Regions from separate parts of the Enterobacter sp. KBR-315C3_2022 genome, predicted to be linked through region 3. Evidence: predicted binding sites of a transcription regulator. Region 3 holds the regulator's gene; each other region holds the start of a gene.
What was found. Region 3 encodes CRP, which controls carbon source genes, mostly activating them, when cyclic AMP is high. Its sites were predicted from a motif close to ATGTGANNNNNNTCACAT; they were not measured.
Positions count from the first base shown of each region.

Region 1: a site for CRP is predicted at 4,038-4,055, ahead of aaeR (HTH-type transcriptional activator AaeR). Genes of this name have one in related genera too.
Region 2: a site for CRP is predicted at 8,292-8,309, ahead of AB8804_RS09965 (PTS mannitol transporter subunit IICBA). Genes of this name have one in related genera too.

Region 1 covers NZ_JBGKEB010000028.1:6,490-16,630, reverse strand. Annotated here, with positions in the region: gene yhdP (AsmA2 domain-containing protein YhdP) at 1-677, shown strand, start outside; gene tldD (metalloprotease TldD) at 761-2,206, shown strand; gene AB8804_RS20620 (YagU family protein) at 2,256-2,870, opposite strand; gene aaeR (HTH-type transcriptional activator AaeR) at 3,094-4,020, opposite strand; gene aaeX (p-hydroxybenzoic acid efflux pump operon protein AaeX) at 4,200-4,403, shown strand; gene aaeA (p-hydroxybenzoic acid efflux pump subunit AaeA) at 4,411-5,343, shown strand; gene aaeB (p-hydroxybenzoic acid efflux pump subunit AaeB) at 5,349-7,316, shown strand; gene AB8804_RS20595 (NAD-dependent succinate-semialdehyde dehydrogenase) at 7,402-8,856, shown strand; gene AB8804_RS20590 (barstar family protein) at 8,881-9,153, shown strand; gene yhcN (peroxide/acid stress response protein YhcN) at 9,216-9,482, opposite strand; gene yhcN (peroxide/acid stress response protein YhcN) at 9,590-9,853, opposite strand.
Region 2 covers NZ_JBGKEB010000007.1:162,129-172,269, forward strand. Annotated here, with positions in the region: gene lldD (FMN-dependent L-lactate dehydrogenase LldD) at 13-1,200, opposite strand; gene lldR (transcriptional regulator LldR) at 1,197-1,970, opposite strand; gene lldP (L-lactate permease) at 1,967-3,622, opposite strand; gene AB8804_RS09950 (YibL family ribosome-associated protein) at 3,948-4,310, opposite strand; gene mtlR (mannitol operon repressor MtlR) at 4,368-4,958, opposite strand; gene mtlD (mannitol-1-phosphate 5-dehydrogenase) at 4,955-6,103, opposite strand; gene AB8804_RS09965 (PTS mannitol transporter subunit IICBA) at 6,199-8,106, opposite strand; gene AB8804_RS09970 (glutathione S-transferase) at 8,564-9,172, shown strand; gene selA (L-seryl-tRNA(Sec) selenium transferase) at 9,275-10,141, shown strand, end outside.
Region 3 covers NZ_JBGKEB010000020.1:42,840-52,980, reverse strand. Annotated here, with positions in the region: gene mdcA (malonate decarboxylase subunit alpha) at 1-1,028, opposite strand, end outside; gene AB8804_RS18375 (hydrolase) at 1,257-2,279, shown strand; gene AB8804_RS18370 (YheU family protein) at 2,276-2,494, shown strand; gene AB8804_RS18365 (phosphoribulokinase) at 2,525-3,394, shown strand; gene AB8804_RS18360 (OsmC family protein) at 3,478-3,882, opposite strand; gene crp (cAMP-activated global transcriptional regulator CRP) at 4,192-4,824, shown strand; gene AB8804_RS18350 (YccS/YhfK family putative transporter) at 4,882-6,969, shown strand; gene AB8804_RS18345 (aspartate aminotransferase family protein) at 6,985-8,205, opposite strand; gene pabA (aminodeoxychorismate synthase component 2) at 8,291-8,854, opposite strand; gene AB8804_RS18335 (putative adenosine monophosphate-protein transferase Fic) at 8,885-9,469, opposite strand; gene ppiA (peptidylprolyl isomerase A) at 9,575-10,141, opposite strand, start outside.

The sequences.
Region 1 (10,141 bases), on a different contig from region 3:
AGTGGGTGAACGCGCCGGGCCAGCAGCGCACCTCGCTGAAGGGCGACATCAAGGGCAACAAGCTGGACGCTGCGGCCAACTTCTTTGGCATCAGCACGCCGCTTCGGGGCTCGTCATTTGACGTCGATTACGATCTTCACTGGCGTGACGCCCCGTGGAAGCCGGACGAAGCCTCGCTCAACGGTATTTTGAAAACCCGCTTTGGCAAAGGTGAAATTGCCGACGTGAGTACCGGGCGCGCCGGGCAGATCCTGCGCCTGCTGAGTTTTGATGCGCTGCTGCGCAAGCTGCGCTTTGACTTCAGCGATACCTTCAGCGAAGGCTTTTACTATGACTCCATCCGCAGCACGGCGTGGATCAAGGACGGCGTTCTGCACACCGACGACACGCTGGTGGATGGCCTGGAAGCGGATATCGCCATGAAAGGCTCGGTGAACCTCGTGCGCCGCGAGCTGGACATGGAGGCCGTGGTCGCGCCGGAAATTTCCGCCAGCGTGGGCGTGGCGGCAGCATTTGTGGTGAACCCGATCGTCGGCGCGGCGGTGTTTGCTGCCAGCAAAGTGCTGGGTCCGCTGTGGAGCAAGGTCTCTATTCTGCGCTACCGGATCACCGGCCCGATCGATAAGCCGCAGATTAATGAAGTCCTGCGCCAGCCGCGCAAAGATGCACAGCAATGATTTGACGTGGGCGGGTAATTGCCTCACTCTCAATAAATATGAATTTTTTACCGCCCAAGCGGCAACGAACGAGTAGCAATACGATGAGTCTGAACCTGGTAAGTGAACATTTGCTCGCAGCGAACGGCCTGAGCCATCAGGACCTGTTCTCCATTCTTGGTCAACTGACCGAACGCCGTCTCGACTACGGCGATCTCTATTTCCAGTCGAGCTATCACGAATCCTGGGTTTTAGAAGACAGCATCATCAAGGACGGCTCGTACAACATCGACCAGGGCGTCGGCGTGCGCGCCGTTAGCGGCGAGAAAACCGGCTTTGCCTATGCGGATCAAATCAGCCTTGCGGCCCTGGAGCAGAGCGCTCAGGCCGCGCGTACCATCGTGCGTGACGCGGGCGATGGCCGGGTGAAAACCCTGGGCGAGATCCAGCACTCGGCGCTGTATACCAGCATCGATCCCCTGCAGAGCATGAGCCGGGAAGAGAAGCTCGACATTCTTCGCCGCGTGGACAAAGTTGCCCGCGCCGCGGACAAACGCGTGCAGGAAGTGTCTGCCAGCCTGAGCGGCGTGTATGAGCTGATTCTGGTTGCCGCGACCGACGGCACGCTGGCCGCAGACGTTCGCCCGCTGGTGCGCCTGTCTATCAGCGTGCAGGTGGATGACAACGGCAAGCGCGAGCGCGGCTCGAGCGGCGGCGGCGGTCGTTTTGGCTATGACTGGTTCCTGGGTGACGTGGACGGCGAAGCGCGCGCGGACGCGTGGGCAAAAGAAGCCGTGCGCATGGCGCTGGTGAATCTTGGTGCGGTTGCGGCGCCTGCGGGGTCATTCCCGGTGGTGCTCGGCGCAGGCTGGCCGGGCGTGCTGCTGCACGAAGCGGTCGGTCACGGTCTGGAAGGCGATTTTAACCGTCGCGGCACCTCCGTATTCAGCGGCCAGATGGGGCAGCTTGTCTCCTCCGAGCTGTGCACCGTGGTGGATGATGGCACGATGCTCGACCGCCGCGGCTCGATTTCTATCGACGATGAAGGGACGCCGGGCCAGTACAACGTGCTGATTGAAAACGGCGTGCTGAAAGGCTACATGCAGGACAAGCTCAACGCGCGCCTGATGGGCGTTGCGCCAACCGGCAACGGTCGCCGTGAATCCTACGCGCACCTGCCGATGCCGCGCATGACCAACACCTATATGCTGCCGGGCCAATCGACGCCGCAGGAGATTATTGAATCCGTGGATTACGGTATCTTCGCGCCAAACTTCGGCGGCGGTCAGGTGGACATCACCTCCGGCAAGTTTGTCTTCTCCACCTCAGAGGCCTATCTGATCGAGAAGGGCAAAGTCACCAAAGCGGTGAAAGGGGCAACCCTGATCGGCTCCGGCATCGAAGCGATGCAGCAGATCTCGATGGTCGGCAACGACCTGAAGCTGGACAACGGCGTGGGCGTCTGCGGTAAAGAAGGGCAGAGCCTGCCGGTTGGCGTCGGCCAGCCGACGCTGAAGGTCGATAACCTGACGGTGGGCGGCACGGCCTGATCGGAACGGTGATGAAAAATGGCGCTACCTTCGGGTAGCGCCATTTTTTTTAGCGTGGATTTCCCAGCGGGATCTCCGGATCCGGCTCGTGGGTGATGCGGTTGCGCAGATCGCGACGAATGATCTCGATCGACCAGAACCAGATCAGATGCCCGACAATCTCCGAAACATGCTCGTACCACGGCAGTTCAAAGAGCGGTGGCGTCAGCCCCATCAGAGGGAAGGAGATCATGTGGACGAAAAGCTGGGCTAACGCACCGGCCAGCAGGCCCTGCCAGAGCTTAATTTTTGGGAAGACTTCTGCCACAACGCAATAGCCAACGGCGAAGACGATAGAGAAAATAATATGCGTCACGCCAACCCAGTTAAATATATGTCCGGCAAAGGTGTAGACGGCCGCGTTAGGATCGACGACGCCCAGCCAGTCGCGAAGGAAAATATACGGCGGATTAAGAAAATTACGCGAGCAGTCGATTTGGCTTGCCGCGCGAATTAATTGCTCGGGGCCGCAGGCGCCGGTAAATAAATCCGCGGGGCTGCGCGGTGGAAGCGGAACCTCTGCGCCCCATTTCACAAACGCAGAGACGATACCGGCGATCAGGCCAATAAACGCGGCGAGCCCGTAGCGCCTGCGCGCCGGGGCGGTTCGTTCAAATAGATTCATCCTGTATTCCTTGTCTAAACAAAATCCTGAAAATATATTTTAGTCATTGTATCGTTAACAAAAATATAACCATCTGATTAACAGACGGTTATACGATAAACACGGCGGCGGCAGGGTGTCAATTCGCCATCTTTGATAGTTACCGGGACGAGCCTGAATAACCGCGTGGGTTATTCAGGATAAATTGATGAAATAGATCGACGCGGATTAGCGATGTCTGCGGTTATTCTTTTCGTCTTCCCCGCATTCCCTGAAACAGCTCGGCGACGTCGACAAAATATTCCGTCAGGTAATTAATGCAGACCTGCACCTTCAGCGGCAGCTTGTCTTTTTCGGTATACAGCGCGTAAACGGGACGCGGATCCGACTGGTAGCGCGGGAACAGGATCTCCAGCTCGCCGCTGTTGATCTCGTTGATCACCCACATCAGCGGCACGTAGGCGATCCCGGCGCCCGCGACCAGCCAGCGGGAGATGGTCATCGGATCGTTCGTGACGAACCGGCCTACCGGCAGAAGCTTCGTCGACAGCCCTTCCGGGGCGATCAGCTCAAACTCGTTATCCGGGCGAACGCTGTACTCCAGCCACGAGTGGTTGCTCAAATCGGCAGGCTTCTCCGGAATGCCGTACTGCGCCAAATAGCTTTTGGACGCGCACACCACCATCGGCATGCTGCCCAGGCGGCGAGAGAAGAGGCTGGAATCCTGCAGGGCGCCCACGCGGATCACCACGTCCAGCCCGTCGGCAATCAGGTCCGGTGCGGGAATGCCCGTTACCAGATTAACGGTGAGCCCGGGATACTCTTTCAGCATGTCGGCGGTCATGGCGGCGAGAACATTTTGTGCCATAGTTGAAGAACAGCCGATGCGCAGGGTGCCGATGGGCGTGTTGTTAAAGGCGTAGAGCTGCTCGTGAACGTCCTGCACCTCGTGAAGCATGCGGCGGCAGCCCTGATAGTAAATCTTTCCGGCTTCCGTCAGCCCGATGCTGCGGGTGCTGCGGTTGAGCAGCTTAACCTGTAGCTCATCTTCCAGCTTCGATACCGTCTGGCTGATGGATGAAACGCTCATCTGCAGCTGCCTGGCGGCGGCGGTAAATGAGCCCTGTTCAACCACTTTGGCGAACACCGACATGCGTTTTAAACGTTCCATTGTTCACTCTGGCTTAAAAGTGATTTAGATCACATATTATAGATAACAGCATAACAGTTACGTTAATATATTATTAATTACATAATCGCTGCGCCACTCTCGCCCGGCTTTTCTTGCTCCTCCGCGGTGGCGCTGGCTTAAAAATTCTGAAGCCTGCACTCTCTCTAATCAAGGTCAACATGAGTCTGTTTCCCGTTATCGTGGTGTTCGGTTTGTCGTTCCCACCGATATTTTTCGAGCTTCTTTTATCACTGGCGATCTTCTGGCTGGTGCGCAAGGTGCTGGTCCCTACCGGGATCTATGATTTCGTCTGGCACCCTGCATTGTTCAATACCGCGCTCTATTGCTGCCTGTTTTACCTGATATCGCGCATGTTTGTTTGAGGTTGATGTGAAAACGCTAACAAGAAAAATCTCCCGCACTGCCATCACCATGGCGCTCGTCATTCTCGCGTTCATCGCGATTTTCCGCGCCTGGGTTTACTACACCGAATCACCGTGGACGCGCGACGCGCGCTTCAGCGCGGACGTGGTGGCGATAGCGCCCGACGTCGCCGGGCTTATCACTGCCGTCAACGTCCACGATAACCAGCTGGTGAAAAAGGATCAGGTGCTGTTCACCATCGACCAGCCTCGCTATCAGAAAGCCCTGGAAGAGGCGAATGCGGACGTGGCGTACTACCAGGCGCTGGCATCGGAAAAACGCCGTGAAGCCGGACGCCGCAACCAGCTGGGCATTCAGGCGATGTCCCGCGAAGAGATCGACCAGTCAAATAACGTGCTGCAAACCGTGCTGCACCAGCTGGCGAAAGCCGAGGCCACGCGCGACCTGGCGAAGCTGGATCTGGAGCGTACCGTGATCCGCGCGCCGTCTGACGGCTGGGTGACCAACCTGAACGTTTACGCCGGCGAGTTCATCACGCGCGGTTCCACCGCGGTGGCGCTGGTGAAGCAAAACTCCTTCTACGTGCTGGCCTATATGGAAGAAACGAAGCTGGAAGGCGTGCGTCGGGGCTATCGCGCGGAAATTACCCCGCTCGGCAGCAACCGCGTTTTTAAGGGCACCGTCGATAGCGTGGCGGCTGGCGTCACTAACTCCAGCAGCAGCAGCGACAGCAAGGGGATGGCAACGGTCGACTCCAACCTGGAATGGGTGCGCCTGGCGCAGCGCGTGCCGGTGCGTATTCACCTCGACGAGCAGCAGGGCAACCTGTGGCCTGCGGGAACAACGGCAACCGTGGTGATTACCGGCGAGAAAGACCGGGATGCCAGCCAGGACTCCTTCTTCCGCAAGCTCGCCCACCGCCTGCGCGAGTTTGGTTAATCGCTATGGGCATTTTTACCATCGCCAGCCAGCACCTGCGCTTTGCCGTTAAGCTGGCGTGCGCCATCGTGCTGGCGCTGTTCGTCGGCTTTCACTTTCAGCTGGAAACGCCCCGCTGGGCGGTGCTGACGGCGGCGATCGTGGCGGCCGGTCCGGCGTTCGCCGCGGGGGGCGAACCCTATTCCGGCGCGATCCGCTACCGCGGGATGCTGCGCATCGTCGGGACCTTTATCGGCTGTATCGCCGCGCTCACCATTATTATTCTGATGATCCGCACGCCGCTGCTGATGCTGATGGTGTGCTGCATCTGGGCGGGCTTCTGTACCTGGATCTCTTCGCTGGTAAAGGTCGAAAACTCCTACGCCTGGGGGCTTTCCGGCTATACCGCGCTGATTATCATCATTACTATTCAGGCCGAACCGCTGCTCGCGCCGCAGTTTGCCCTGGAGCGCTGCAGCGAAATCGTGATTGGTATCGTCTGTGCCATCGTGGCGGATCTGCTTTTCTCACCGCGCTCCATTAAGCAGGAAGTCGATCTCGAACTGGATGCGATGATTGTCGATCAGTACAAGCTGATGCAGCTGTGCATTAAGCACGGCGACACCGAAGAGGTGGATAAGGCCTGGAGCGGCCTGGTGCGACGCACGCAGGCGCTGGAAGGGATGCGCAGCAACCTGAACATGGAGTCCTCCCGCTGGGCGCGCGCCAACCGCCGCCTGAAGGCGATTAACACCGTTGCCTTAACCCTTATTACCCAGGCGTGCGAAACCTACCTGATCCAAAACACGCGGCCTGAAGTGGTCACGGACACCTTTCGCGAGCTCTTTGAAGAGCCGGTCGAGACGGTGCAGGACGTACACAAGCAGCTGAAGCGCATGCGCCGGGTGATTGCCTGGACGGGCGAGCGCGACACGCCCGTCACCATCTACACCTGGGTGGGCGCCGCAACGCGTTACCTGCTGCTTAAGCGCGGCGTGATAGGCAACGCGAAGATCAGCAGCGCGGAAGAAGAGGTCCTGCGGGGCGAAGTGGTGATCAAAGCGGAGTCGGCCGAGCGCCACCACGCGATGGTCAACTTCTGGCGCACCACGCTGGCCTGCATGCTCGGCACGCTGTTCTGGCTCTGGACCGGCTGGACGTCCGGCAGCGGCGCGATGGTGATGATTGCCGTCGTGACCTCGCTGGCGATGCGCCTGCCGAACCCGCGCATGGTCGCCATCGATTTTCTGTATGGGACGATAGCCGCGCTGCCGATCGGGGCCCTCTATTTCCTGGTGATCCTGCCGTCGACCCAGCAGAGCATGCTGCTGCTCTGCATTAGCCTCGCGGTGATGGCGTTCTTTATCGGTATCGAAGTGCAAAAACGCCGCCTGGGATCGCTCGGGGCGCTGGCGAGCACCATCAATATTCTCGTGCTGGATAACCCGATGACGTTTCACTTCAGCCAGTTCCTCGACAGCGCGCTGGGCCAGCTGGTGGGCTGCTTCCTGGCGATGATGGTGATTCTGCTGGTGCGCGATAACTCGCAGGCCCGGACCGGCCGCGTGCTGCTAAACCAGTTCGTTTCCGCTGCCGTCTCGTCCATGACCACCAATACCGCGCGGCGTAAAGAGAACCACCTGCCCGCGCTGTATCAGCAGCTGTTTTTACTGCTCAACAAATTCCCGGGCGATATTGCCAAGTTCCGCCTGGCGCTGACCATGATTATCGCGCACCAGCGCCTGCGCAACGCGCCGGTGCCGATCAATGACGACCTGTCGTCGTACCATCGCCAGCTGCGCCGCACAGCCGACCATGTCCTGTCGGCCTCCAGCGACGACAAGCGGCGCCGCTACTTTAAACAGCTGCTGGAAGAGCTCGATGTTTATCAGGAAAAACTGCGGATATGGGAAGCGCCTAAGCAGGTTACCGAGCCGGTAGATCGGCTGGTGCTGATGCTCCATCGCTATCAAAGTGCCCTTACCGAGAGCTGACATGCCAGGAACCGACGCCAAAAGCGTCGGTTTTTTTATGGCTATACTTATTTGAGCAGGCTCTTACTTCAGGAAGGGAGAACACATGACTACCCAGAATCTTCAGGACGCTATTCTTTTTCAGAATGGATATTTCGTTAACGGCATCTGGAAAACGCTCAATACCACCTTTGACGTGCTGAACCCGGCGACCGGTGAGGTAATCACTCAGGTCGCAAAGGCGGGCAAAGCTGAAACCGAGGAGGCGATTGCCGCCGCAACCAAAGCCTTCCCGGCCTGGCGCGCGAAAACCGCCAAGGAGCGCTCAGCCATACTTTATCGCTGGTACGAGCTGATTATCGAAAACAAAAGCTGGCTCGGGCGGCTTATGACCACCGAGCAGGGCAAACCCCTCAAAGAAGCGGAAGGCGAAGTCGAGTATGCCGCCAGCTTCATTCAGTGGTTTGCAGAGCAGGCCAAGCGCGCAAATGGCGAAATTATCCCGCCGGTCAAGCCCGGCTCCCGCATTCTGGCGACCCGCGAACCCGTGGGCGTGGTGGCGGCCATTACCCCCTGGAACTTCCCGATGGCGATGCTGACCCGCAAGCTGGGGCCCGCGCTGGCCGCAGGCTGTACGGGCGTGATTAAACCGGCAAACAACACTCCGCTCAGCGCCTTTGCGCTGCTCGCCCTGGCGAAGCAGGCTGGCGTTCCGGACGGCGTGCTCAACGCCGTGGCGGGCAACACGTCTGAGATCAGCGACGCGATTATGGCCAGCCACGACGTGCGGAAAATTTCGTTCACCGGCTCAACGGCGGTGGGGAAAACGCTGATGCGCAACGCCGCCGACACGATGAAGAAAGTGTCGATGGAGCTGGGCGGCAACGCGCCCTATATCGTCTTTGAGGACGCGGATATCGATGCCGCGGTGAAAGGGGCGATTGCCAACAAGTTCCGCAACGCGGGGCAGGTGTGCGTCAGCGTGAACCGCTTCTACATCCAGGAAACGGTCTACGACAAATTTGTGAACCAGCTTGCCGATGCGGTGAACGCGCTGAAGGTCGGCAACGGCCTGGAAGAGGGCGTGGTGGTAGGCCCGCTGATCGAGCCATCGGCGGTCAGCAAGGTTAAAGAGCACGTCGAAGACGCGGTGGCCAAAGGCGCGACCGTGCTGGCGGGCGGGAAGCCGCACGCGCTCGGCGGAAACTTCTGGATGCCAACCGTGCTGGGCGATTGTCACGAAGGCATGAAGCTCGCCGAGGAAGAGACCTTTGGCCCGGTCGCCGCCTGCTTCCGCTTCACTTCAGAAGATGAGGTGATTATGCGAGCCAACAACACGCCTTATGGGCTGGCGGCCTACTTCTATACCCAGAATTTGTCCCGCGTGTTCCGCGTGTCGCAGGCGATTGAGAGCGGCATGATCGGCATTAACGAGTGCGCGGTCTCAACGGAATTAGGTCCCTTCGGCGGGGTGAAAGAGTCCGGCCTCGGGCGCGAGGGCTCCGTGCTGGGGCTGGAAGAGTTTCTTGAAGTGAAGACCCTGCATATCGGGGGATTATGACGGGTGAAGACGGGGTGGCTGGCAATGAAAATTTATACGTTTGATTTTGATGAAATCGACAGTCAGGAAGACTTTTACCGCGAGTTTATCAAGGCGTTCAACCTGGACCGGGAAAGCGTCACCAATCTGGATACGCTCTGGGATGTTGTCACCGGGAGTCAATTGCCGTTACCGCTGGAGATCGAGTTTATCCATCTGCCGGACAAGCTTCGCAGACGCTTTGGCGCGCTGGTTTTACTGTTTGATGAAGCGGAAGAGGAGCTGGAGGGGCAGCTACGCTTTAACGCGCGCCATTAAATAAAAAAGCCCCTGAGCCGGGAAGCTCAGGGGCAAGTCGTATGTTGAGATACGACGAGGGTTTATTTGTACAGTTGTGCCGTCGCGTGCCAGTGGTCGCCCTGGTTCAGTTCGGTAACGCGATAGCTGCTCGCCCCGGCCTTTTCTGCTTTCGCAGCAAGTTCCTGACGAATATCCATAGGTGAACCCGTAATAGAGGTTACGGAGACGCTGCCCATCGGCTGTAAATTCTGTGCCTGCTCGGTATTAACCTGCTGGACGGCGGCGCTGGCGCCGAATGATATAGCGGAAGCCAGGCCAAGGGTTGCGATGATTAATTTCATGTTCATAGTCTTTACTCCTGAATAGGGTTTCCTCAACGGCAGGGAGGGGTAAACTGCTTTTTTTATGCCTGGTGCCGCTGAGTGGAGAACGATGTCTTAGGTATTACAAAAACTTATTTGTACAGCTCTGCGGTAGCGTGCCAGTGGTCGCCGGTGCGCGCCTCAATGATGCGATAAGAAGACGCACCTTGCTCTTCCGCTTTTTTGTTAAGCATTTCATGCATATCCATCGGAGAGGTTCCGACTGCGCCAACAGACACGGTGCCGATAGCTTCGCGGGACTGCGCCTGGTCGGCGTTAATGGTGTCAGCGGCGAAAGCGCCGAATGACAGGACGGACAGGATGCTCAGGGCTGCTACAGTTGATTTGATTTTCATGATTTTTTTCCTCGTCGAATTTTGTTGTGGGGTCTTGTTACGTGACCCTCATCACAAAATCAAGTATACACTAGTCACGCTAAAAATTAATACCAGACTAATTGTTTCGTGGGTTATCACGTTTTATTAAACGAGTTCTTTATAACTAAAAGGCATTAAAATGGGTGATATTTGAACAGATTTTCGAGGAAAGCATAAGAAATTCATAGAGATAACAGACTTTGATTTTTTGTGCTTTTTTTTGATTTAGCATTCACCAAATCAATGTTAATGGGCAGTAAAAAGCAC
Region 2 (10,141 bases), on a different contig from region 3:
ATGGGGAGAGGATTAGGCGGCGCTGCCCTGCGACAGCTGCGCAAGACCGGCAGGCAGCTTGCTCAGCTCCTGCACCAGCGAATCGCGGCTGATGTCGCCGATGGATTTCGCCCCGGTCAGCGTCATCGCCACCTTCATCTCTTTCTCAATCAGGTCCAGCAGGTTTGCCACGCCCGCCTGCCCGGCGGTCGCTAAGGCGTACAGATACGCGCGCCCCAGCAGCACGCTGTCTGCGCCCAGCGCAATCATGCGCACCACGTCCAGCCCGTTGCGAATGCCGCTGTCGGCCAGAATCGTAATATCGCCCTTCACCGCGTCGGCAATCGCCGGTAATGCGCGGGCCGAGGAGAGCACGCCGTCGAGCTGGCGGCCGCCGTGGTTAGAGACCACAATGCCGTCCGCGCCGAAGCGCACCGCGTCGCGGGCGTCTTCAGGGTCGAGGATCCCTTTGATCACCATTGGGCCGTCCCAAAATTCGCGGATCCACTCCAGGTCTTTCCAGGAAATCGACGGATCGAAGTTATTCGCCAGCCAGCCGATGTAATCCTCCAGCCCGGTCGGCTTGCCGAGATAGGCGGAGATATTGCCCAGATCGTGCGGGCGACCGTTAAGGCCGACGTCCCACGCCCACTGCGGGTGCGTCACCGCCTGCCAGTAGCGGCGCATGGCGGCGTTCGGGCCGCTCATGCCGGAGTGCGCGTCGCGATAGCGCGCGCCCGGCGTCGGCATATCGACGGTGAACACCAGCGTCGAGCAGCCCGCCGCTTTGGCGCGCTCTAGTGCGTTGCGCATAAAGCCGCGGTCGCGCAGCACGTACAGCTGGAACCACATCGGGCGCTTAATGGTGGGCGTAACCTCTTCTATCGGGCACACGGAAACGGTGGAGAGCGTAAACGGTATCCCTTTGGCATCCGCGGCGGTGGCTGCCTGCACCTCACCCCGGCGGGCGTACATGCCGCACAGGCCGACGGGGCCGAGCGCAACGGGCATCGAGAGCGTTTCGTTGAACAGTTTTGTCTCAAGGCTCAGGTCGGACATATTCTTCAGCACGCGCTGGCGCAGGGCCACGTCCGACAGGTCTTCCACGTTGCGGCGCAGGGTATGCTCCGCGTAGGCTCCGCCGTCGATATAGTGGAACAGGAACGGCGGTAAGATGCGCTGCGCCGCGGCGCGATAGTCACTGGCTGCTGAAATAATCATGCGTTGTTCTCCCTGGAAATATCACTGTCACCGGGCAGACGGGTAATTCGCGCCTGTCGTGCCTGGTCTTCATCAAATCGTTTAATGGTGGTGTGCACAAAGCCGAGGTGCGCCATCATCGCTTTACGCGCGGCGTCGGCGTCACCACTCAGAATGGCGTTAAGAATCGCCTCGTGCTGTTCGGTCAGGCGCGCGAACACGGGCGGGACCAGATACATGCGCTGGCGGCTCTGCTTCACGGAGGATTGCAGCAGGTCGAAGAAGCCGCGCATGGTTTGCAGCAGGACGATGTTGTGCGACGCCTCGGCAATCGCCAGGTGGAAGCGTACGTCCGCCTGCGACGCAATGTCCGGATCGCTGCTTTGCGTGGCCTCGAAGCAGGTTTTGAGCTTCTCTTTATCGGCGTCGGTGGCGCGCATCGCCGCGTGCCAGGCGGTGCTGGCCTCAATGGCGTGGCGGGCTTCAAGGATGTCGAAGCTGTAGTCCGGGTCGTTCTCCAGCAGCGTTTTCAGCGGCTGAACGATGTTTTGCTCGGACCAGTCGTCGTGCTGCCAGCGCACAAAGGTGCCGCCGCCGCGGCGGCTCACCAGCAGCCCTTCGTTGACCAGCGTGGCGAGCGCTTCGCGCAGGGAATTGCGCGATACGCCGAGCTGGACGGCAAGCTGGCGCTCGGCGGGCAATTTCATGCCCGCCTCCAGCTGTTGTTCTTCAATCAGCGCCCGCACGCGAGAGGCAATCTCGTCGGACAGGCGCCTGGGCATCACTATCATGGAATCATCCAGGTCAAGACATAGGCCTGCAGCGTGGTGATGACGCCCACCATGCAGGTAAATATCAGGCTGTGTTTTACGGTAAAGCGGAACAGATCCGACTCTTTGCCGACCAGGCCAACCGCCGCGCAGGCGATAGCGATGGACTGCGGAGAGATCATCTTGCCGGTCACGCCGCCGGTGGTGTTAGCCGCAACCAGCAGGACGTCCGAGACGCCAATTTGCTGCGCGGCGGTGGCCTGCAGCGCGGCGAACAGCGCGTTAGACGAGGTATCCGAGCCCGTCAGGAACACCCCCAGCCAGCCGAGGAACGGCGAGAAGAAGGTGAATGCGTGTCCGGTATGTGCCAGGGCTAAAGCCAGCGTCGACGACAGGCCGGAGTAGTTCGAGATAAACGCGAACGCCAGCACCATGCCGATGGAGTAGATGGGCAGCGCCAGCTCTTTCAGCGTGCTGGCAAAGGTCTGTACCGCGGCAGCAGGCTTCATGCGCAGCCACACAACGGAAAGGATCGCCGCAAACAGGATGGCCGTGCCGGTGGCGGAGAACCAGTCGAACTTGAACACCGCCGCATACGGCGTGGCGTCGTGAACCACCGGCGGCATGCGCGCGACCATCTTGTCGAGGAACGGCACGGAGACGTTGATCACCATGTCGTACAGCGCGCCGCCCGGGGCGAACAGCGCCTTAAACGGCGGGACGCTCCACAGGGTGACGGTGGCGGTCAGGAACAGGAACGGCGACCATGCGCGGACGATTTGCCCGGCCGTGTAGCCCGTGCGGGCAAGGGTCTGATCGACGTGGGACGCGCCCATATCGGCAAAGCGGAAGATGCGCACCGGCTGCCAGCGCTTCAGGAACAGCGTCAGGCACACCAGCGACACCAGCGATGAGATAATGTCCGGCAGCTCGGGGCCGAGGAAGTTGGAGCTGAGGTATTGGGCGATGGCGAACGAGCCGCCGGCGACCATCACCGCGGGCCAGGTCTCCTTCACGCCGCGCCAGCCGTCCATAATCGCCATGATCCAGAACAGCACGATAATGGTCAGGAACGGCAGCTGGCGGCCCACCATCTGGCCGATCTCGAAGCTGTCCAGCCCGGTTACCTGTCCGGCCACCAGAATCGGGATACCCATCGCGCCAAACGCCACCGGCGCGGTGTTCACAATCAGGCACAGCCCGGCGGCGTACAGTGGATTAAAGCCCAGCCCGACCAGCAGCGCGGCGGTGATCGCCACCGGCGCACCGAAACCTGCTGCACCTTCGAGGAACGCGCCGAAAGAGAAACCGACAATCAGCATCTGCAGGCGCTGGTCCGGCGTGATGGAGAGAATCGACGAGCGGATGATGTCGAACTGGCCGGTTTTCACCGAGATTTTATAGACAAACACCGCCGCAATGATGATCCACGCAATCGGCCACAGGCCGTAGAAAAAGCCATACACGACCGATGCCAGCGCGCGGTCGACCGGCATTTTGTAGAAAAACAGCGCCACCAGCAGCGCGATCGCAACGGTATAGGTTGCGGCAAGATAGCCCTTCAGCTTGAGCTTAATCAGCGCAAAGAAGAAGAACAGGATCGGTAGCGATGCGATCAGGCTCGACAGCCAGATATTTCCGGCCGGATCGTAGTTTTGTTGCCAGAGGCTCATTGCAGGTCTCCTGAGGACCCCACGTCGCGATCGGCGGTGAGTCTGTGCTCATCTCTGCGTCACACGCTGTGTAAAAGTGGTCCTGCCAATATTGTATTGTAGGGTGAATGACAATGAATGGTTAATCAGATGTTATGGATGGGCAATGGTTTTGTGAGTGGAATTAATGGAAGTGTGAACCAGGGGAGGGATGAATGGGGGATTGGTTGGGCCAATTTTGGGTTGGGTATGGCCTGATGCCCTCACCCCGGCCCTCTCCCACGGGGAGAGGGAGAAAACCGTACAGTTCCCTCGCCCCTTTGGGGAGAGGGCGAGGGGAAAAGGATCAGAATGCCGTCTTACAAAAGCCCGTCATCTCTTTCAGATCCATTTCACGTCCCAGCTCGGTCATCGGGTGAACCACCACCAGACCGCGGACGCTTTTCTTCAGCTTGCCCATGTCGGCCTGCTCTTTTTTGGTGATCGCGCGGCGGTGCGGCATGTTCATCAGCTTTTGCGCTTCTTTGCTGAGCTTCTGGCCTTTCACCTCGCGCAGGCGCTCGATTTCCGCTTCCAGCGTAGCGGTCTCTTTTTCCAGCTCGGCGTACTTCTCGGCGGAATCGACCAGCGAGAGACCGGCCATCTGGTGGCGGACCAGATCCAGACGGTCGCTCAGGCGTTTAATTTCGTTCTTTTCGACTTCTTTCATGACAAATGACTCTAAATCGGGGGAATTTACAGGAAGGATACACCAATGTGCGCAGGCTTACTTCTGAAACGCTTTTTTTAAGCTGATCCGTGAAATCAGCTCAGTCAGGGAAAGGACCATCGTGGAACGGACAACCTGTTGATAACGCAGCCTCTGCATCGCATACAGCTCCGGATCGCTGCTGTCAAAATGGGGAGCGGGGGGCAGCGCGGAAACGCAGTGCAGTTCGCCGAACGGACCGAGAATTTCATCATCGGTAAAGGCATATTCATTACCGTCATGATTTAACTCTTCGCGCAGCGCCATCAACAGCTCGGCGTCTTCGTACTCCGGCCTGCTCAGCACGCCAAGACCGTAGATCAGCTTCAGGCGAACGGACAAATCGCCCAGCGGGCCATCTCCGTCCAGCAGCGGCTCTACGGCATATTTTACGGCGTAATCGTCTTTGCGAAATACCTGAAGCACCAGGATGTTTACCGCCTCGGTCAAAAGCTCGACGGCGGCAATCAGGAAGCTTCGTACGGTTTTGCCAGCATTCAGACGCTCAAGCACACGATTTTCAAAGGCCTGGGTTTCTTCCATTATTGCCTGCATATCTGACAATCTGTAATTAGGGCGCAGGATCTCCTGCGCCGCATTCTGCATCATTTGGTGGCGTTATAAGCGTTAACCGCCTCCACAACCACGTTACTGTTGGCATCCAGACCGGAAACCTGCGCCAGCGCAGCCTGTGGACCGTCATCGCCAATCATCTGGGCCAGCTCTTGCGCCTGCGGGTCCTGCTCGCTGCGGTAGTGCATCGCGGCGGCAATGCCTTTCACCAGGTTGGCGTGCGGCAGGCCGTACTCCAGGGTGCCCAGCAGCGGCTTGATCAGGCGATCGCCCGCGCTCAGCTTGCGCAGCGGCTGACGGCCAACGCGCTCAACGTCATCTTTCAGGTACGGATTTTCAAAACGACCGAGGATTTTCTGGATGTATGCCGCATGTTTGTCAGCATCAAAACCGTAGCGTTTGATCAGCACCGCGCCGCTCTCTTCCATTGCCCCTTTAACCACGGCGCGGATTTTCTCATCGAGAATCGCGTCACGGATGGTCTGATGACCGGCCAATTTTCCGAGGTACGCGGTTATAGCATGACCGGTGTTCAGGGTGAAGAGTTTGCGTTCGACAAATGCCATCAGGTTATCGGTCAGCTCCATTCCAGGAATGGTCGGCAGCGCGCCTTTAAACTGAGTTTTGTCGACAATCCATTCGCTGAAGGTTTCCACGGTGACTTCCAGCGGATCGTGGGTCGCCGATTCAGAAGGCGGCACGATGCGGTCGACGGCAGAATCCACGAAGCCGACGTGTTCTTCAACCCAGGCTTTGTCTTCGTCCGCGACGGCGGCCATCACGTGGCCCTTCAGCTGCGTGGTGCCGCGCACCATGTTCTCGCAGGCGATAATGTTCAGCGGAGCGTCGTTGCCCTGCGCTTTACGCTTTGCCAGGCCTTTTGCCACGGCCGGGGCGATGCGCTCAAGCACCACGGGACCGACGGCGGTCGTGACCAGATCAACGCTTGCGATCAGGTCGACCACGTCATCGCCGATGCTGCTGACGGCGTTCACGCCGGATACGGTTTCAACCTGCTCGTTTTCACCCACCACGTGAACCTGATAGCTATGACGGGCATTCAGGGCGTCGAGCACCACCTGGTTCACGTCGGCGAACGTCAGCGTAATGCCCGCGTCTGCCAGCAGCTTGCCGATAAATCCACGACCGATGTTACCTGCGCCAAAATGTAATGCTTTCATAGAATTAACCTTCATCAATGTTGTGACCCGAGAGGGCTGGGGTGAGGCTTTTCCCTCACCCTAGCCCTCTCCCCTGAGGGGAGAGGGTAGAGAACTTACTTGTTAAGCAGTGCGAGCACTTCTTCCACGCTGGTGGTGTTGGCCAGGCGCTCGATGACGGTGTCGTCATCCAGGGCGTTGGTCAGGCTGGTAATCACCTGGATGTGCTCGTTGTTGCGAGCGGCGATACCAATCACCAGGCGGGCAATATCGTCTTCTTCTTCACCGAAGCGAACGCCCTGCGGATACTGGCAGAACACGACGCCGGTCTTCAGCACGCGGTCTTTCGCTTCAACCGTGCCGTGCGGAACCGCGATGGATTCGCCGAGGTAGGTTGGCGTCAGTTTCTCACGTTCCAGCATCGCATCAACGTATTCAGGCTGAACGTAGCCGCCTGCAACCAGCTGCTCACCGGCAAAGCGAATCGCGTCTTCTTTGTTGGTCGCGGTGCGGCCGAGGAAGATATTTTCCGCGCCGAGCCTGAAGAGGTGCGCATTGCTCTCGTCAAAGCTGTCCTTCAGGCTATCGCGCACTTTTACTTCGTTGTCTTCGTGACGCTGCGCGGCAACCAGACGCTCGGTCAGGCTGGAGTACAGGCCGCTGTCGAGGAAGTTAGTCAGCGAGATGTGCTGTGCCTGCGGAACCTGACGCATGGCGCGCTCGGTCAGATCGCGGTGGGTGATCACCAGGTCAACGTCCGACGGCAGGCTGTTGATCGCGCTGTTGGTCACGGAGATGTTGGTGAGGCCCGCATCCTGCACTTTCTTACGCAGCACGCCCGCACCCATTGCGCTGGAGCCCATACCGGCGTCGCAGGCCACGATGATTTTGCGCACGTGGCTCAGGTCGTTAGAGACATCGCCAGCCGCCAGCGGGGTCTCGCCTTTGGATTCTGCTTTCATGTCGTGCATACGGCGGGTTGCCGCTTCAATGTCGTCGTCTTCTTTCACCTTGCTGGTTTTCAGCAGGATGGCAGACACAACGAAGGAAACCGCCATTGCCGCACAGATAGCCGCGATGTTCGCGAAGTACGCGCCTTTCGGCGTCATCGCCAGCACCGCCAGGATGGAGCCCGGAGACGCAGGAGAGACCAGGCCGCCGCCCAGCACGCTCAGGGTGAACACGCCGGTCATACCGCCGAGGATAACGGCCAGGATCAGACGTGGGTTCATCAGCACGTACGGGAAGTAAATTTCGTGAATACCGCCCAGGAAGTGGATGATCGCCGCGCCGCCCGCAGACTGCTTCGCGCTGCCGCGACCGAAGAACATGTACGCCAGCAGTACGCCCATACCCGGACCCGGGTTCGCTTCAATCAGGAAGAAGATGGACTTGCCGAGATCGTGAGACTGCTGAATACCCAGCGGCGAGAAGATGCCGTGGTTGATGGCGTTGTTGAGGAACAGGATTTTCGCCGGTTCAACAAAGATAGACGCCAGCGGCAGCATGTCGTGCGCCACCATGAAGTTAACGCCCGCCGCCAGAATTTTGGACAGGACTTCAACCGCAGGGCCAATGCCGAGGAACGCCAGAATCGCGAGGATCATCCCGATGATGCCCGCAGAGAAGTTGTTCACCAGCATTTCGAAGCCGGACTTGATCTTGCCATCCACCCAGACGTCGAACTTCTTAATTGCCCAGCCGCCCAGAGGGCCGGCAATCATCGCGCCGAGGAACATCGGCATATCCGCACCGACGATCACGCCCATGGTGGTGATTGCACCGACCACGCCGCCGCGGTCGCCGCCGACCAGACGACCACCGGTATAACCGATGAGCAGCGGCAGCAGATAGGTAATCATTGGGCCAACAAGTTTCGCCAGCGTTTCGTTAGGCAACCATCCTGTTGGAATGAACAACGCAGTGATGATACCCCACGCGATAAACGCGCCGATATTTGGCATCACCATATTGCTGAGGAAGCGACCAAAGCTTTGCACTTTGATCTTGAAATCGGATGACATAAAACACCCCTTCTTTTGTTTACGCTTAGGCCTGCGGCCCGAGGTTTATTGTTAACGTGCGGCGGCAGAGGTAGCCGGGCCCTGTTCTGATGCTGTGAAATCTGGCACTGAATTGTTCAACTGTCCAGACAGCCAAAATTTGTGTGATCTCAATCACGTAAATGTAGGGTATCTGGTTGTTAATGAAGTGATCGTCATCACAAAACGGGTGTATGAAAAGAGAGCGCTGCGCAAAAAAAAGACGCTATCGGGGCTATTTTGTGATTTTAGTCACACTATATTGTGTGCTGTTTGTTTCTGTATTGTGATGATCTTCACAAAATATTTTAATGCGGATTTCTCCTGATGTGACGGCTAACAAACTCTTCCATGCCAACGAAGGAATGCGAGCCGCGCACCTGCCTTTTTTCCCGGCATGATCCATACTGACCACTTTGTGGGCATCCAGGAACAGGCAATGAAACTTATCGGCAGCTATACCAGTCCTTTCGTGCGTAAAATTTCGATTCTTCTGCTGGAGAAGGGGATCGACTTTGAGTTTGTGAATGAACAGCCTTACAGCGCGGAGAGCGGCGTTGCGCGGTATAACCCGCTGGGGAAAGTCCCTGCGCTGGTCACCGACGAAGGCGAGTACTGGTTTGATTCCCCGATTATTGCGGAGTATATCGAGCTGCTGGGCATCGCCCCGGCGATGGTGCCCGCTGAACCCAAAGCGGCGTTGGCCATCAGGCAGATTGAGGCGCTCGCCGATGGCATTATGGACGCCGCGCTTGCCTCCGTGCGCGAGCAGGCGAGGCCCGCCGCGCAGCAGTCGGAGACGGAGCTGCTGCGCCAGCGCGAAAAAATCAGCCGCAGCCTGGACCTGTGCGAGCAATGGATTCAGGCAGGAAAAATCAACAACGATGACGTGAATCTGGCGACGATCGCCATCGCCTGCGCCATCGGCTACCTCAATTTTCGCCGCGTCTCACCGGGCTGGTGCGTGGAGCGCCCGCTGCTGGTGAAGCTGGCCGAAACGCTATTCCAGCGCGAGAGCTTTGCGCGTACCGAACCGCCAAAGGCTTGATTCGGGTTATAACACTTCGCGGCGAGAGGTTGTACAATCCCTCCCCATGCTAACTCCCTCTCCCGTCGGGAGGGGGGTGAAATTTACTCGCCGGGCGCTTCCATGACTACTCATCACTCCCTCTACAGCCAAATTCCTGCTACCGACCGTCTGCTTCGTCAGCCCGATATTCTCAGCGCGCTGGGGCGATTCGGTCATACCGCGACGGTGGAGATGCTGCGCCTGCTTCAGGACGAAGCCCGGCGGCATATTCAGGCAGAAAATACGCTCCCCGACTGGTGCGACGCGTGGGGGCAGGAAGTTGAAAACAGGCTGGTTGAGAATGCGCAAAGCGCCCTTCGCCCGGTCATTAACCTGACCGGAACGGTGCTGCACACCAACCTGGGCCGCGCGCAGCAGGCTGAAGAGGCCGTTGAGGCGGTTGAGCGGGCCATGCGCTCGCCGGTTACGCTGGAGTACGATCTTGACGGCGCGGGCCGCGGCCACCGCGATCGCGCGCTGGCGGATCTCCTGTGCCAGCTGACCGGCGCGGAAGATGCCTGCATTGTGAACAACAATGCGGCCGCCGTGCTGCTGATGCTGGCCGCCACGGCGAGCGGTAAAGAGGTCGTCGTCTCGCGCGGGGAGCTGGTGGAGATCGGCGGGGCGTTTCGCATTCCGGACGTAATGCGCCAGGCGGGCTGCACCCTGCACGAGGTGGGCACCACGAACCGCACCCACGCCAAAGATTATCGCGCGGCGGTAAACGAAAACACCGCGCTGCTGATGAAGGTGCATACCAGCAATTACCAGATTGAAGGCTTCACCAAAGTGGTCGAAGAGGCCGAGCTTGCCGCGATCGGGCGCGAGCTAAACGTGCCGGTGATAGCCGATCTCGGCAGCGGTTCGCTGGTGGACTTAAGCCAGTACGGGCTGCCAAAAGAGCCGATGCCGCAGGAGATGATTGCGGCGGGCGTGAGCCTGGTGAGT
Region 3 (10,141 bases):
TGGCAGAAGGCGCGGTTGGAGCGCATGGAGCCGTCGGCACCGGTAAAGAAGACGTCAGGACGGGCGCGGATGTACTCTTCCATCCCCAGCTCGCCGCCGAAGCAGTGCACGCTTTCGACCCAGCCGCTTTCAATCGCCGGGATTAGCGTTGGGTGCGGGTTCAGGGTCCAGTGCTTACAGATTTTGCCCTTCAGGCCGAGCTGTTCACCGTAGGTCGGCAGCAGCAGCTCAATCGCCGCGGTGTTAAAGCCAATCCCGTGGTTCAGGGACTGCACCTGGTGCTCCGCGTAGATGCCCTTAATCGCCATCATCGCCATCAGGATATGTTCCTGCTTGATCAGGCGCGGGTCGCGGGTAAACAGCGGTTCGATGAAGAACGGCTTGTCGGCCACCACCACGTAGTCAATCCACGAGCCCGGAATGTCGACGCGCGGCAGGTCGCACTCGTCGTCCACCAGCTCGTTCACCTGTGCGATGACGATCCCGTCGTGGAACGCGGCGGCTTCCACCAGCGCTGGCGTATCTTCGGTGCTCGCGCCGGTGTAGAGGTTACCTTTGCGGTCGGCCTTAAAGCCGGCAATCAGCGCCACGTTCGGCGAGAGGTCGACGTACAGGCGGGAGTAAAGTTCGATGTAGGTGTGGATCGCGCCGATTTCGAGCTGGCCATCTTCCAGAAGCTGCGAGATACGCAGGCTCTGCGTGCCGGAGAAGGAGAAGTCCAGCTTGCGGGCGATGCCCTTCTCGAAGATATCCAGATGCTCGCTGCGGCCCACGCTTGGCATGATCATATGCAGGTCGTGGACGATTTGCGGGTTCACTTCAGCAAGCGAGCGGGAAAGGAAATCCGCCTGCTTCTGGTTGTTGCCTTCCAGCACAACCTTGTCGCCCGGTGCGATCAGTTTTTCCAGCATGGCGACCAGATCGCCCGTTGGCAGTACCTTGCCCTGCACCGGCACGGAGGCCAGACGACGCGCTTTCTCGGTGCGTCGAGTGTTCCACTGCCGGGTAGGTGTTTGCCCAGATAACATTATTAACCTCCTGATTCAGCACATCATTCTGATTTGCTTAACGTTGAGTAAAGTGTGCGCGCTGGTGAGAAAGGCATCAATTAAGCGTAGAGCGGATTCATTAGCCTGAGAGTAATAATCACGGTAAAGATTTGTGATCGGGATCAGTTCATGTTGCGGAAAACCAGGCTAATCGGGGTACAATTCGGAAGGTATCGTAAATAACTGACAACAATTAACATCGCCGTTATGACCCAAATAATCCCGTCCGACTTCGAGATCGCAGGCGAAGAGAGCGCCGAGTTCGTGCCCATGCGCGGCGCGGCAAACCCGCACCTGCAAACCATGCTGCCGCGTCTGATCCGCCGCAGGCTTCAGTTCACGCCGCACTGGCAGCGCCTGGATTTGCCGGACGGCGACTTCGTGGACCTCGCCTGGAGCGAAGATCCCGAGCAGGCCCGCCACAAGCCGCGGCTGGTGGTGTTTCACGGTCTGGAGGGCAGCCTGCACAGTCCGTACGCGCACGGCTTAATCCAGGCGGCGAAGGCGCGCGGCTGGCTCGGCGTGGTGATGCACTTCCGCGGATGCAGCGGCGAGCCGAACCGCCAGAAGCGCATCTACCATTCGGGTGAAACCGAAGACGGCACGTGGTTTTTAACGTGGCTGCGGAACAGCTTCGGCAGCGTGCCGACGGCGGCGGTCGGCTACTCGCTCGGCGGAAACATGCTGGCCTGCCTGCTGGCGAAAGAAAAAGACGCGGTTCCGCTGGATGCCGCCGTCATCGTCTCCGCGCCGTTTATGCTCGAGCAGTGCAGCTACCATATGGAAAAAGGCTTTTCCCGGGTCTACCAGCGCTACCTGCTCAACCTGCTGAAGGCCAACGCCGCGCGCAAGCTCAAGGCCTATCCGGATACGCTGCCCGTCAGCCTGCAGCAGCTCAAGCGGGTAAAACGCCTGCGCGAGTTCGACGATCTGATTACCTCGAAGATCCACGGCTTCGCCGACGCGATTGACTACTACCGCCAGTGCAGCGCGATGCCGCTGCTGAACCAGATCACTAAACCGACGCTGATCGTCCACGCGAAGGACGATCCGTTCATGGATCATCACTCGATTCCGGCTCCCGAGCATTTACCGGCGAACGTGCAGTACCAGCTCACCGAGTACGGCGGGCACGTCGGCTTCGTCGGCGGCACGCTGCGCCGTCCGAAAATGTGGCTGGAGACGCGCATCCCCGACTGGCTCACGACTTATCTGGAAGGTGCTAAATGATTATTCCCTGGCAGGATCTGTCTCCCGAAACGCTCGATAATCTGATTGAAAGCTTTGTATTACGCGAAGGCACCGATTATGGTGAACAGGAGCGTTCGCTTGAACAAAAGGTCGACGATGTGAAGCGCCAGCTGAAAAGCGGCGACGTGGTGCTGGTGTGGTCAGAACTGCATGAAACGGTCAATATCATGCCCCGCAACGCGTTTCACGGCTGATCTTTACACCTTTCCAGTCAGGGAGTTGCTATGTCTGCCAGACATCCGGTTATTGCCGTAACGGGTTCGAGTGGTGCGGGCACCACCACCACCAGCCTCGCCTTTCGCAAGATCTTCGCCCAGCTAAACCTGCGGGCGGCAGAGGTTGAGGGCGACAGCTTTCACCGCTACACGCGCCCCGAAATGGACATGGCGATCCGCAAGGCGCGCGACATGGGCAAGCACATCAGCTATTTCGGCCCGGACGCGAACGACTTCGGCCTGCTGGAGCAGACCTTTATCGAATACGGCCAGACCGGCAGAGGGCAGTCGCGCAAGTACCTGCACACCTATGACGAAGCCGTGCCCTGGAACCAGGTTCCGGGCACCTTCACCCCCTGGCAGCCGCTGCCGGAGCCAACCGACGTGCTGTTTTACGAAGGGCTGCACGGCGGCGTGGTCACCCCGCAGCACGACGTGGCGCGCCACGTTGACCTGCTGGTCGGCGTGGTGCCTATCGTCAACCTGGAGTGGATCCAGAAGCTCACCCGCGACATCAGCGAGCGCGGGCATTCGCGCGAGGCGGTGATGGACTCCGTGGTGCGCTCCATGGAAGATTACATTAACTACCTGACGCCGCAGTTCTCGCGCACCCACATCAACTTCCAGCGCGTGCCGACGGTGGACACCTCCAACCCGTTCGCGGCGAAAAGCATCCCCTCGCTGGACGAAAGCTTTGTGGTGATTCATTTCCGCAATCTGGAAGGGATTGATTATCCGTGGCTGCTGGCGATGCTGCAGGGCTCTTTCATTTCCCACATGAATACGTTGGTGGTGCCGGGCGGGAAAATGGGGCTGGCGATGGAGTTAATCATGACGCCGCTGGTACAGCGGCTGATGGAAGGGAAGCAGATCGCGTAGTTGTTGCCCGGTGGCGCTGCGCTTACCGAGCCTACGGTCGTGCTTTTGTAGGGCGGGTCAGCGAAGCGCCACCCGCCAAAAAATCACGCCGCGATCACTTCATACGAATGGGTAATATTCACCGCTTTCTCCAGCATGAGCGCCACTGAACAGTATTTCTCCGCAGAAAGGTCTACTGCCCGCGATACCGCCGCATCTTTTAGCTCTTTACCGGTGACGATAAAGTGCAGGTTGATGTGCGTGAACAGCCGCGGCGCCTCTTCACGACGCTCCGACGTCAGCTTAACCTCGCAGTTGGTCACGTCCTGACGGCCTTTCTGCAGGATAGACACCACGTCAATCGCGCTGCATCCGCCTGCCGCCATCAGCACCATCTCCATCGGGCTTGGCGCTTTATCGCCGGAGTTGCCGTCCATCAAAATCTGGTGGCCGGAAGCGGACTCGCCCAGGAAGGTTAACCCTTCAACCCATTTCACACGCGCTTGCATAATGATTAACTCCAACGTTGCATTTTTGGTGACAGATTACGCGTGCGTTACATTTCTCGCAACGGAAGGCGACCTGCATCATGCTGAAGCGAGACACCAGGAGACACGCGGCAAAAGCTATGCTAAAACACTCGGGATGCTACAGTAATACATTGACGTTACACATGTATGCAGAGGACATCAAACTTTACTGGCTGCGACACATTAGACGGCCGACTTCCCAGGTATGGGTAAGAATTCGATTGCAAACCCAGAGTCAGGATGCAACGTATGGCTCTGGAGACAGCTTATAACAGAGGATAACAGCGCATGGTGCTTGGCAAACCGCAAACAGACCCAACTCTCGAATGGTTCTTGTCTCATTGCCACATTCATAAGTACCCATCGAAGAGCACGCTGATTCACCAGGGTGAAAAAGCGGAAACGTTGTATTACATCGTTAAAGGCTCGGTGGCAGTGCTGATCAAAGATGAAGAAGGGAAAGAGATGATCCTTTCTTATCTGAACCAGGGCGATTTCATCGGTGAACTGGGCCTGTTTGAAGAAGGCCAGGAACGTAGCGCCTGGGTTCGTGCAAAGACAGCATGTGAAGTGGCTGAAATTTCTTACAAGAAGTTCCGTCAGCTGATCCAGGTTAACCCGGACATCCTGATGCGTCTTTCTTCCCAGATGGCGCGCCGTCTGCAGGTTACGTCGGAGAAAGTGGGTAACCTCGCCTTCCTGGACGTTACCGGCCGTATCGCGCAGACCCTGCTGAACCTGGCGAAACAGCCGGACGCGATGACCCACCCTGACGGCATGCAAATTAAAATTACCCGTCAGGAGATTGGTCAGATCGTCGGTTGCTCCCGCGAAACGGTGGGCCGCATCCTGAAAATGCTGGAAGATCAGAACCTGATCTCTGCGCACGGTAAAACCATTGTGGTTTACGGAACCCGTTAATTCCGGTCAAACGGCGTGCCACCGCAGGGTGTCACGCCGTTTTTGTCTCTATTCCCCATGTGGCGCAGGCTGATCTATCACCCGGAAGTTAACTACGCACTGCGACAAACGCTGGTGTTGTGCCTGCCCGTGGCCGTTGGCCTCATTCTTGGACATCTCCAGCAGGGGCTGCTGTTTTCCCTGGTGCCCGCCTGCTGCAACATTGCCGGGCTGGACACGCCGCACAAGCGCTTTTTCAAACGACTTATAATTGGCGGCTGCCTGTTTGCTGGCTGTAGCCTCGCCGTTCAGCTGCTGCTGGCGCGCGATATTCCGCTGCCGCTGATTTTAACCGTGCTGGCGATGACGCTCGGCGTCACCGCGGAAATCAGTTCCCTGCACGCGCGCCTGCTGCCCGCCTCGCTGATCGCCGCCATCTTCACCCTGAGCCTTGCGGGCAATATGCCGGTGTGGGAGCCGCTGCTGATCTACGCCCTCGGCACGCTGTGGTACGGCGTGTTCAACTGGTTTTGGTTCTGGCTGTGGCGGGAACAGCCGCTGCGCGAATCCCTGAGCCTGCTCTACGTGCAGCTGGCCGACTACTGCGAAGCCAAATACACCCTGCTCACGCAGCATACCGACCCGGAAAAATCCCTGCCGCCGCTGCTGACCCGCCAGCAGAAGGTGGTGGATCTCATCAGCCAGTGCTACCAGCAGCTGCACATGCTCGCCGCCAATAAAAACCACGAGTACAAGCGGCTGCTGCGCATCTTCCAGGTGGGGCTGGACCTGCAGGAGCACATCTCCGTCAGCCTGCACCATCCGCAGGAGGTGCAGAAGCTGGTCGAGCGCAGCCACGCGGAAGCGGTGATCCGCTGGAACGCGCAGACGGTTTCGGCGCGCCTGCGCGTGCTGGCCGACGACATTTTGTATCACCGCTTTCCCACGCGCTTCAGCATGGAAAAACAGCTCGGCGCGCTGGAGAAAATTGCCCGCCAGCACCCCGATAACCCGGTTGGCCAGTTCGCGGCATGGCACTTCAGCCGCATCGCCCGCGTTCTGCGCACGCATCGCCCGCTCTATCCGCGCGACCTGATGGCCGACAAGCAGAAGCGCCTGCCGCTGCTGCCTGCCCTGAAAAGCTATCTGTCGCTCAAGTCCGCCGCCCTGCGCAACGCCGCGCGCATCAGCGTGATGCTGAGCATCGCCAGCCTGATGGGCATGGCGCTGCACCTGCCGAAGCCGTACTGGATCCTCATGACCGTGCTGTTTGTTACCCAAAACGGCTACGGAGCGACGCGCGTGCGCATTCTGCACCGGGCGGGCGGCACGATGGCGGGGCTAATTATTGCGGGCGTGACGCTGCACTTCCACGTGCCGGAAGGGTATACGCTGGCGGGAATGCTGGTGGTGACGCTGGTGAGCTACCTGATTATCCGTAAAAACTACGGCTGGGCGATGGTCGGCTTTACGGTGACCGCGGTATATACCCTGCAATTGCTCACGCTCAACGGCGAACAGTTTATCGTCGCCAGGCTGGTTGATACGCTGATTGGCTGCCTGATCGCCTTCGGCGGCATGGTCTGGCTGTGGCCGCAGTGGCAGAGCGGGCTGCTGCGCCAGAACGCCCACGACGCGCTCGAAGCCGACCAGGAGGCCATCCGCTTAATCCTGAGCAACGATCCGCAGCCTTCGCCGCTGGCGTATCAGCGCATGCGGGTCAACCAGGCGCACAACGCCCTGTTTAACTCCCTTAACCAGGCGATGCTGGAGCCGGGCTTTAATTCGCATTATCTGGCGGATATGAAGCTGTGGGTGACGCACAGCCAGTTTATCGTTGAGCATATCAACGCCATGACCACGCTGGCGCGCGAGCACACGATGCTGACGCCGGATCTGGCGCAGCGCTATTTGCAGTCGTGTGAAATCGCCCTGCAGCGCTGTCAGCAGCGGCTGGAGTATGACGCGCCGGGCGAGTCGGGGGATTCGAACATTCTGGAAGCGCCGGAGACGCTCACCCACGGGCCGATGAGCACCCTCGAGCAGCATTTACAGCGCGTGCTCGGGCATTTAAACACCATGCACACCATTTCGTCGGTGGCATGGCGCCAGCGCCCGCATCACGGGATTTGGTTAACGCGCATTCTGAAACGCACGCCGTATTGAGCGTGTCGCGTGAGATTATCCCCGAACGATTTTCCCGACCGCTGCGGCAAACCGAACTAACCCGTCTTCAATATCCTTCTCTTCCACCACCAGCGACGGCGCGAAGCGCATCACGTCCGGCCCGGCGTTGAGCACCATCACCCCTTCCTGGGCGGCGGCGTGCAGGAAGTCGCGCGCGCGGCCCTTGTACTGCGGCTTCAGCTCGGCGCCGATCAGCAGCCCCATCCCGCGGATCTCGCTGAACACGTCGTACTGCGCGTCAATCTGCTGAAGGTGCTTCACAAACTGCTCGCGCTTCGCGCTTACGCCGCTCAGCACCTCCGGCGTGTTGATGATATCGAACGCCGCGCCCGCCACGGCGCAGGCCAGCGGATTACCGCCGTAGGTGGAGCCGTGGGAACCGACGTGAAACGCGGAGGCAATCTCCTGAGTGGTGAGCACCGCGCTCACCGGGAACCCGCCGCCGAGCGCCTTGGCGCTGGTCAGAATGTCCGGCGTCACGCCGTAGTGCATATAGGCGAAGAGATCGCCGGTACGCCCCATGCCGCACTGCACCTCGTCAAACACCAGCAGCGCCTTGTGCTCGTCGCACAGCGCGCGCAGCCCTTTGAGGAACTCCGGCGTGGCTGCCGTCACGCCGCCTTCGCCCTGAATCGGCTCGATCACGACCGCGCAGGTGTGATCGTCCATCACCGCCTTCACCGCGTGCAGATCGTTAAACGGCACGTGGATGATGTCGGCCGGTTTCGGGCCAAAGCCGTCGGAATATTTCGGCTGGCCGCCAACGGACACGGTGAACAGCGAGCGGCCGTGGAAGGCGTTATGGAAGGCGATAATCTTGGTTTTGTAGGGGCTGTGGCGGGTAGAGGCGTAGTAACGCGCCAGCTTGAAGGCGGTTTCGTTGGCCTCGGTGCCGGAGTTCATAAACAGCACGCGCTCGGCGAAGGTGGCCTCGATGATCTTGCGCCCCAGGCGCAGCGCAGGTTCGTTGGTAAAGACGTTGCTGGTGTGCCACAGGGTTTCGCCCTGGGTTTTCAGCGCCTCCACCAGCGCAGGATGGCAATGGCCCAGCGCCGTCACCGCAATGCCGCCCGCGAAATCCACATACTCTTTGCCCTGCTGATCCCACACGCGGCTGCCTTTTCCCTTCACCGGGATAAACTCGGCCGGTGCATAAACCGGCAGGATCACTTCGTCGAATGTTGCGCGGGTAATTGCGGATTGTTCAGTTGCCATGTCATGCCCATCCATTTTATGTCACAGAGATTGTGAAAATATAATCAAAAATATGCATAAAAAATCACAACAAGGCAATAGATATTCAGCGATTGAGGAAATTCGCCAGCAGCTGGTGCCCCTGCTCGCTGAGAATGCTTTCCGGGTGGAATTGAACGCCTTCGAGATCCCATTCCCGATGGCGAATGCCCATGATCTCCTGAGTTTCGCTCCAGGCGGTCACCTCGAAGCAGGCGGGCAGCGTCGGCGGGTCAATGACCAGAGAATGGTAGCGCGTCACGGTCAGCGGGTTATTTAACCCCGCAAAGACGCCCGCGCCCGTATGGGTAATTGGTGAGGTTTTACCGTGCATCACTTTCGCGGCGCGGACGATGGTGGCACCGAAAACCTGCGCAATGGCCTGGTGGCCCAGGCAAACGCCCAGAATCGGCAGCCTGCCCGCGTAGTGGCGAATAGCGTCCAGCGAAACGCCCGACTCTGACGGCGTACACGGCCCCGGCGAAATGACGATTTTCTGCGGGGCCAGCACGTCGATATCGGCGAGCGCGATCTCGTCATTGCGGCGCACCGCCACCTCGGCGCCGAGTTCGCAAAAATACTGGTAAAGGTTCCAGGTGAAGGAATCGTAGTTATCAATCAGCAGGATCATGGCGGCTCCAGAAAAAAAGGCCGCCCTATTCTACTCAGTTTCCCGCGCGTCGCTCACTACTTTGGCAAAGATGGCGTTCAGATCGGTCAGGTCTCCCGTGGCGCCGCTGCGGTTCGCCGCGACCCACCGTTCGGGATCGATACCCCGCCAGTCCAGCGCGTAGCCCGCGTGGATCGCCAGCTGCTCAAAGAAGACGCGCTGGGCGATGCCGTTGCCGCTGATGAACGGGTGAAGCATGTTGATTTCGCAGTAGTAGTGGCTAATTTTCTCAACAAACGCGTCTTTATCCAGGCCAACCAGATACTTGTCGGCTTCCAGATCGGCCATCAGCTCGTTTCCCATCTTCTCGATGTATTCGAAATGGCAGAAGGGAATGTCGCCCTTGATGATGTCGTCGGTGCGGAACTCGCCAGCCCGCTTCGTCTCTTTGCGGTACAGATGGCGGTGGATGAGGCACAGTTGGGGCAGGCCGGGCGCGGCGGGCCCAAGCTCAAGCGTCTCAATCTCGGGTTCTGAAGGACCATTGCCTTTTTCAAGGAGACAACTGGCCTGAAAATTAACGCTGCGCTGCTGGTCCCAGAGACGGGATTTTTGCCTGTCGGTGAGTTTTTTCACTAATGCCTCCCTGAAGATTTCCGTTTGCCACAATTATAAGCAGCAAAACGCGCTTTCGCAGGGAGGGGGATGACGCGGGCAGGACGTTGCCCGCGTTAAGGGAGATTACGGCAGGACTTTTGCAGAAAGGATAACCACCGGTTTGGACGGCACGTTCTGGTACGGACCGACGTCGTGCGTCTGAACCTGGGAGATTTTGTCCGCCACGTCCATGCCCTTCACGATTTTACCGAACACGGCGTAGCCGAAGTCGCGCTGGCCGTGGTCGAGGAAGGCGTTATCCGCCACGTTGAGGAAGAACTGGCTGGTCGCGCTGTCTTTATCCGCGGTGCGCGCCATAGAGATGGTGCCGCGCTTGTTCAGCAGGCCGTTATCCGCTTCGTTTTTGATCGGCGGGTTAGGCTGCTTTTGCTGCATTTGTTCATTAAAACCGCCGCCCTGCACCATAAAGCCTGGGATCACGCGGTGAAACGTGGTGCCGTTATAGAAACCGCTGTTCACGTAATCGAGGAAGTTTTTCACTGATACAGGAGCTTTCTGGCTATTCAGTTCCAGCTCAATGTTCCCGGCGGAGGTCGTCAGCAGGACGTGAGGGTCTCCTTTTGCTGCCAGCGCAGCAGGGGAAACGGCAGAAAGAGCAAGCACAGCTGCAACAGCCGCCAGCGTTGATTT